DNA from 2 places in the Mesorhizobium sp. B2-3-14 genome. Region 1 is predicted to be linked to the other one. Evidence: riboswitches for the same ligand, from Rfam matches in the RefSeq annotation. Region 1 holds a riboswitch; the other holds the start of a gene.
What was found. Region 1 has a riboswitch for thiamine pyrophosphate ahead of FJ950_RS29130 (YkoF family thiamine/hydroxymethylpyrimidine-binding protein). Riboswitches for the same ligand answer to the same signal wherever they lie in the genome.
Positions count from the first base shown of each region.

Region 2: it holds a riboswitch for thiamine pyrophosphate, as region 1 does, so the genes downstream of both, thiB (thiamine ABC transporter substrate binding subunit) here and FJ950_RS29130 (YkoF family thiamine/hydroxymethylpyrimidine-binding protein) in region 1, are expected to answer to the same signal.

Region 1 covers NZ_VFVP01000019.1:32,365-35,654, forward strand. The annotation lists gene FJ950_RS29120 (ABC transporter ATP-binding protein) at 1-423, opposite strand, end outside; gene FJ950_RS29125 (ABC transporter permease) at 420-1,283, opposite strand; gene FJ950_RS29130 (YkoF family thiamine/hydroxymethylpyrimidine-binding protein) at 1,246-1,854, opposite strand; TPP riboswitch at 1,845-1,958, opposite strand; gene FJ950_RS29135 (hypothetical protein) at 2,234-2,542, shown strand; gene FJ950_RS29140 (formyltransferase family protein) at 2,601-3,290, opposite strand, start outside.
Region 2 covers NZ_VFVP01000003.1:210,245-213,534, forward strand. The annotation lists gene FJ950_RS09845 (ABC-F family ATP-binding cassette domain-containing protein) at 1-415, opposite strand, end outside; gene FJ950_RS09850 (thiamine diphosphokinase) at 417-1,076, opposite strand; TPP riboswitch at 1,163-1,277, shown strand; gene thiB (thiamine ABC transporter substrate binding subunit) at 1,321-2,319, shown strand; gene thiP (thiamine/thiamine pyrophosphate ABC transporter permease) at 2,398-3,290, shown strand, end outside.

The sequences.
Region 1 (3,290 bases):
TAAAAGCGCCGTGCGCTGGCGCATGCCGCCCGAGAGCTGCGCTGGAAAGTGCCACTCGAAGCCGGCAAGGCCGAACTCGGCAATCAGCGGAGCCACACGCTTCCGGGCCGCCTTGCGGCTGACGCCTTGCACCTCGAGTCCGAGCGTGGTGTTGTCGAGGATGCGCCGCCACGGCATCAGCGCGTCGCGCTGCGGCATGAAGGCGAAATGCCTGCCGTGATCGTCGAGCGGCACGCCGTCGAAGAACATCTCACCCTCGCCATGCTCGGCGCCGGTCAGAAGCTGGAACAGCGTCGACTTGCCGGCTCCCGAAGGTCCAAGGATCGAGACGAATTCGCCGGCATCGACACGAAGCGAAATGTCGGCGAGCACATCGAGCCCGCCAAACGCCTTGCGAACATGCCGCAATTCGAGCCGGCTCATGCTTCTGGACCTTTTCCAGCGCCTTGCCTGCCAGCGGCTCGTTCCCAGGGCATGGCAAGACGCTGCAGCAGCATCGTCAGCCCGAACAGGACAAGGGTGAGCGCTGCGCTGACGCAGACGGCGGCGAGCACCAGGTCGGGACGGAAATTGTTCTTGGCGTTGAGCATGTAGATGCCCAGCCCTTTGGCCGCGCCTGCATATTCGGCGAAAATGGCGCCGACGACGGCATAGGTGATGGATATCCTGAGGCCAGCGAAGAAATAAGGCAGCGCCGAAGGCAATCGTGCCAGCATGAAGACACGCCAACGCCCTGCTCCCATGGCACGCAGCATCTGACCGATCTCCACCTCGGTAGCCTCGTAGCCCTGTACCAGCGCGACCAGCATCGGGAAGAAGGTGACCAGCGCCACCAGCATGATCTTGGGCGCCAGCCCGAAGCCGAACCACAGCACCACCAATGGCGCGATGGCGACCAGCGGCAAAGTCTGGCTGACTATGAAGATGGGAAACAGTGCTCGCCGCAAAGGCTGGAAGAAGTCGACCAGCATCGACAGGGCGAAGGCGGCACTGAGCGAACAGGCAAAACCGATCAGCGTGGCGCGGACCGTGGGAATGGCGTTGTCGACCAAGGCTTCCCGATTGAGCATCGCCTGTTCGAAGACGCGCGAGGGCGCCGGCAGAACCGTCGGCTTGATGCCGGAAATGTTTGCGTACAGTTCCCAGGCCACGAGCACCAAACCGATCGATATCACGGCCGGCGCTGTTTTTGCGAAGAAGCCCGCGACGTTACGCGGGTTGAATGACGATGAGACCACGAGCGGTTCAGACGGCGGTGGGACTGTTGGCCGAGACCGTGACATCGAGGGTTACATGGCCGGCGCCGGGCCCGAAGCGGCAGAAGGCTTCATCGAGGGCCGAGAAGATCGCGCCGGCATCGCCGCGCAGCTTGGTGCAGAAATTCTTGGAGCGATCGTAGACGCCGGACTGCTTCAGGAAATCTATGCAGCCATAGATTTCGTCCATGTGGTCGTCAGTGCCCATCACATAGAGCGAGAACTGCGCCGCCGCCGGCTGGCCAGTGGCCGGCGCGCCGCGCACTGCGGTGATGGCGGCTTGCTTGCGCGGGCCGAGTGGCCCGGCAGGTCCGCCGAACGTGTCGGAGCGGCAGATCGGGTCATCCGGCTCGCCTGGGCAGCCACGCGAAATGGTGGCTGACAGCACGCAATGCCTGCCGCTGCCAGACGCGGCCACGAAAAGGTCGCGCAGCGCAGGGAATAACACCTCGGGGGGCCCGACCAGCAAGGTCGAAATGTCGTCGGTCTCGATCCTGAGCTTATCGCGGTACGGATCGAGCGCGCCGAGCGCGCCCAGAATGATGCCGACGAAATCGTCGGCCATTGGATATAGGGAAACCTGTGCGCCTGAAAACATCGCCCGCCTCGCTCCGCTGGTATTACCCAGATCAGCTTCTAGGGTCTGTGGGCTTGCCGCCCCCGTCTCAGCCCCGACCGTACGGAGCACCCCTGTGGATAGGCGCGTTAAAGCATCATTCGGACGGTTGGGAAAGCTGTTTTTTTGGCAAGCCGCGCTAAAGCATTGCCCGAGCTCCAGGGCAATTGGACATCGCCGGCGCGGAAATTTGTCTGGAACCTTCGCCATTCCGAGGGGTTGTCCCACCAGTCGCTGGACGCGATTCCAGGACCAATTTTCCGTTCGGGATTGTGTCAAAACAAGAGATTGAGCGGTTCATGATTTCCGCGAAACCGTGCACCGTTCCCGGCGACGAGTTCACAGAAAATGGAGACAAATCATGTTCATGAAAATCCTCGCGGCTTCGGCCTTCACCATTGCCGTTGCAACATCCGCCATGGCACAAAGCAATAGCGCAGCGGGCGCGGATGGGCCCGGCGGTAGCGGCAAGTCCGTCACTGTGGACCCAAGCACCCCGGCTTCACCCAGTACGATCGATCCGGGCGCGACCAACAGCACGACCACCACGCCGGGCGACATGAATTCCAATGCGGACAAGAATTGCCCGACCAACCCGCCGGGTGCACAGACGGACGCCAATGGCAACGCCACCGCGCCGACCGTGAACGACAACAACTGCGGAAAGTAGTTTGCCATCGCGATATGAGAACCGCGGACGCAGTTTCCGCGGTTCCCATTATTGGGATTCAGTGTCCGCGACTACCCGCTTGCGGCTCTGGTGCCGCTTCACTGCCCACCCGGCCAAAGACCCTTAATTCAGCGTACGGTTTGCCGGCCCGGGGGCGTGGGAATGAGGCGTATATTTTCATCAGCCGTTTGAGCAGGCGCCCGTAGGTGAGGTGCCGAACCCGGCCATTGGCAAGATCGAACTCCACCATCCCCCACCGCCTTACGGGACCCTTTCCGGTTGGCGGACCCAGTCGCCTGACCTGGAAGGCCAGCCTGACCTTGCGGCCGGCGACATCCAAATAGATACCGGGTTTAGCGCCCAATACGTGCCACATCCGGGCAACGTGCCCGATCGACATGTCGGACGAAATCGCCATGTGGTCCCGCTCAAGTCGAGCCCAGACGAAATCACCGGCTGGCTGCCGCATCCCCGACACCAGATTCTTGCAATAGGCTGGCACCACCTCACGCACCAACCGGCGCATCGCGCTCGCCACGCCGTCCACCATATCCCGCCGCGATGCCCAGTCTGCTTCGGTGAACAGCACTTGTCCGAGGATGTCGCCGTCGTCGAAATTGGCCGACATCTTATGCAGTGTCACGCCGCCATGGACCGCATGCTGGCCATCCGCGACAAGACGATGGAGAGGATGTGGCCCCCGGTAGTTGGGCAGCAGCGCCGGATGAAAATTAAGCCCGCCCTTGGG
Region 2 (3,290 bases), on a different contig from region 1:
CAGGCTCCGGCGCCATGACGCGGGCAAGCGCGGCGCGCCTGGCCTCTCCGCCGGACAGGTCGCCAGGCCGTTCTTCGCCCGACAGACCGAGATGCTCCATCAGATAGCTGGCGCGGTAGGGATCGTCGGCGGGCCCGAGCCCGGCCTCGACATAGGCGCGCACGGTTGCAAAGCCGTCCATGTCGGGCATTTGCGGCAGATAACGCACCGTCGCCGAAGGCTGGCGGAACACCTCGCCGTCCTGTGGTTCGATCAGGCCGGCGGCGATCTTGAGCAGCGTCGACTTGCCGGACCCGTTGCGGCCGACCAGCGCGATCTTGTCGCCGGCCGAAGCGGTCAAGGCGGCGCCGTCGAGCAGCGGCGCGCCGCCGAAGGTCAGTCTTATCCCGTCGAGATTGAGAAGAGGCGGGGCCATGTCAGCTTTCGGGCAATGGATAGGGATGGGCGAGCAGCAGCGCGCGGCCATGGCCGAGCGCTATGTCGAGGCGGCCCCCGGTCTTGCCGAACTTGACCTCGTTGGAAATGGTCAGTGACGAACCGAATGCCACCTCGACCTTGTCGAGCGGCCATTTGGCGCCGGCGACGGTCAGGCCGGAGAGTTCGGAGAAGCCGAGAATCGAGAACAGCGTGCCGTCGGCATAATCGAAGCCGGCCCTGCCGGGCGGCAAGGGAACACCTTCCTGGGCGCCGCTGGTCAGAAGCACATCCATTCCGGCCTCGGCCAGCCGCAGGCCAAGCGCCAGATGCAGGAAGGCGTGATCGGCGCGCTTGCCGCCGAAGGCGCCCGCCAGCACAAGGCGGGTCGCCCCGCGCTCCAGTGCGGCCGCGATCGCCAGTTCTCCGTCGGTCCTGTCCTTTTCCGCCGGGAAGGTTTGCCGCGGCACGGCGGCGAGGTCGGCGGGCAGATCAGCCGGGACCGAGTCGAAATCACCCACCCACAGTTCCGGCACGAGGCCCAGCATCCGCGCATGGCCGATGCCGGCGTCGGCGGCGATGACGCGCGAGCCTTCGACCTGGCGGTCGAGCCGAGGCGTGCGGATGAGGTCGCCGCCAAGCAGGATGGTGAATGTGCTCATATCCCGTCGCCTTACCAGCCCGGCACGGGAAACGGAAGGCGGCAAAGTCCCACTTGCGCGGGTGATCGGCCCGGCCTATGTGTCGAAACGCTCTAACGGGGTGCCGGACGCGAATTTCGCGGGCCGGCTGAGAGGCAGTCTCGCCAACCCGCTGAACCTGATCCGGTTTGTACCGGCGGAGGGATTAGACGTTTCGGACACTCCGACGCCTCAATTCCTTTCAACGCAAACGAAGGAGGCGCCGATGCGCGCGTTTTTATATTCTCTGGTCGCCGCCACGGCAGTGACCCTGTCCGGGCCGGCCTTGGCCAAGGACAAGCTGACCGTCTACACCTATGAGAGCTTCACCGCCGACTGGGGTCCAGGTCCCGTGGTGAAGAAGGAATTCGAGGCAGAATGCGGCTGCGATCTCGAGTTCGTCTCGGTCGCCGATGGCGTGGCGCTGCTCAACCGCGTCAAGCTGGAAGGCGCTTCGACCAAGGCCGACATCGTGCTCGGTCTCGACACCAATCTCACCGCCGATGCCAAGGCCTCGGGCCTGTTCGCGCCACATGGCGCAATAACGGACGTCAAGGTGCCGGGCGGCTGGACCGATGACACTTTTGTCCCGTTCGATTACGGCTACTTCGCCGTCGTCTACGACACTGAAAAGCTGAAGAGCCCGCCCAAGAGCTTGAAGGATTTGGTCGAGGGCAGCGCCGACGACAAGATCGTCATCCAGGACCCGCGCACATCGACGCCCGGTCTTGGCCTGCTGTTGTGGGTGAAGTCGGTCTATGGCGACAAGGCGCCGGAGGCCTGGGCCAAGCTCAAGACCAAGGTGCTGACCGTGACGCCGGGCTGGAGCGAGGCCTATGGCCTGTTCACCAAGGGCGAGGCGCCGATGGTGCTGTCCTACACCACCTCGCCGGCCTACCACATGGTCGCCGAGAACACCGAGCGCTATCAGGCGGCGTCGTTCGAGGAAGGTGAATACCTGCAGATCGAGGTCGCGGGCATCACCACGGCCGGCGCCAAGAATCCGCTGGCGGAAAAGTTCATGGCCTTCATGACCGGGCCGAAATTCCAGGACGCGATCCCCGAGACCAACTGGATGTTCCCGGCCGGCAAGACCAACAAGCCGCTCAACCCCGCCTTCGACAAACTGGTCAAGCCGACCAAGACCTTGCTGTTCAGCCCGGAGGAGGTGGCGGCCAACCGCAAGGCCTGGGTCGATGAATGGCTGGCGGTGATGAGCAAGTAGGTTTTGTGGGCTAATCTCGTGAGATGAACGCTCTACGGCGACGCTCCACAAGCTTCACCCAATCGTTGACGGTGCGGCGTGCAAACCCGCTCTGATCCCCGCATCACAGCCGGCGTGATAGGGCTCGCTGCCATCGCCATTTTGATCGGCGGCGCGTTTGCGGGGCTGCTTGTCGAAGGCGCTCGCGATTTTTCCGGCGCTTGGGCTGCGTTCGATCCCTACCTGTTCCGGGTCGTGCGCTTCACGCTCTGGCAGGCGGCCCTGTCGACGCTGCTCTCGGTCGGGCCGGCCCTGTTCGTGGCGCGGGCGCTGTCGCGGCATCCACGGTTTTTCGGCCGTGCCTTCATCCTGCAGCTCTTCGCCGTGCCGCTGGCGCTGCCGGCGATCGTCGCGTCGCTCGGCATCCTGGCGCTCTATGGCCGCGCCGGCTATTTCTCCGGCTTTCTCAGCGCCGTCGGCGGCCAGGGTTGGCCGGGCATCTATGGCCTGTCCGGCATTCTCGTCGCCCATGTCTTCTTCAACCTGCCGCTGGCCACCCGCCTGTTCCTCGAGGCGCTGCAGACCATTCCCTCCGACCAGTGGCGGCTGGCGAGCCAGCTCGGCATGGGGGCGGCGCCGGCATTCCGGCTGATCGAGTGGCCGACGCTGCGTGCCGCGCTGCCCGGTGTCGCCGGACTTGTCTTCATGCTGTGCATCACATCCTTCACCATCGTGCTGACGCTCGGCGGCGGGCCGGCCGCGACGACGCTCGAAGTCGGCATCTATCAGGCATTGCGCTTCGATTTCGATCCCGCGAGGGCTGTCGCGCTGACAATGCTGCAGATCGCCTTGACCTTCATCGTGGTGCTGGCGTTGACCCGACTCGGAGCCGACGTCGTCGCCGACATCAACCTGCCGGTCGCGCCGCGCCGCTATCTCTCCGTCAACAGGACCGAAGCCTGGCTGAATGCCACGCTCATCGTGTTGGCCTT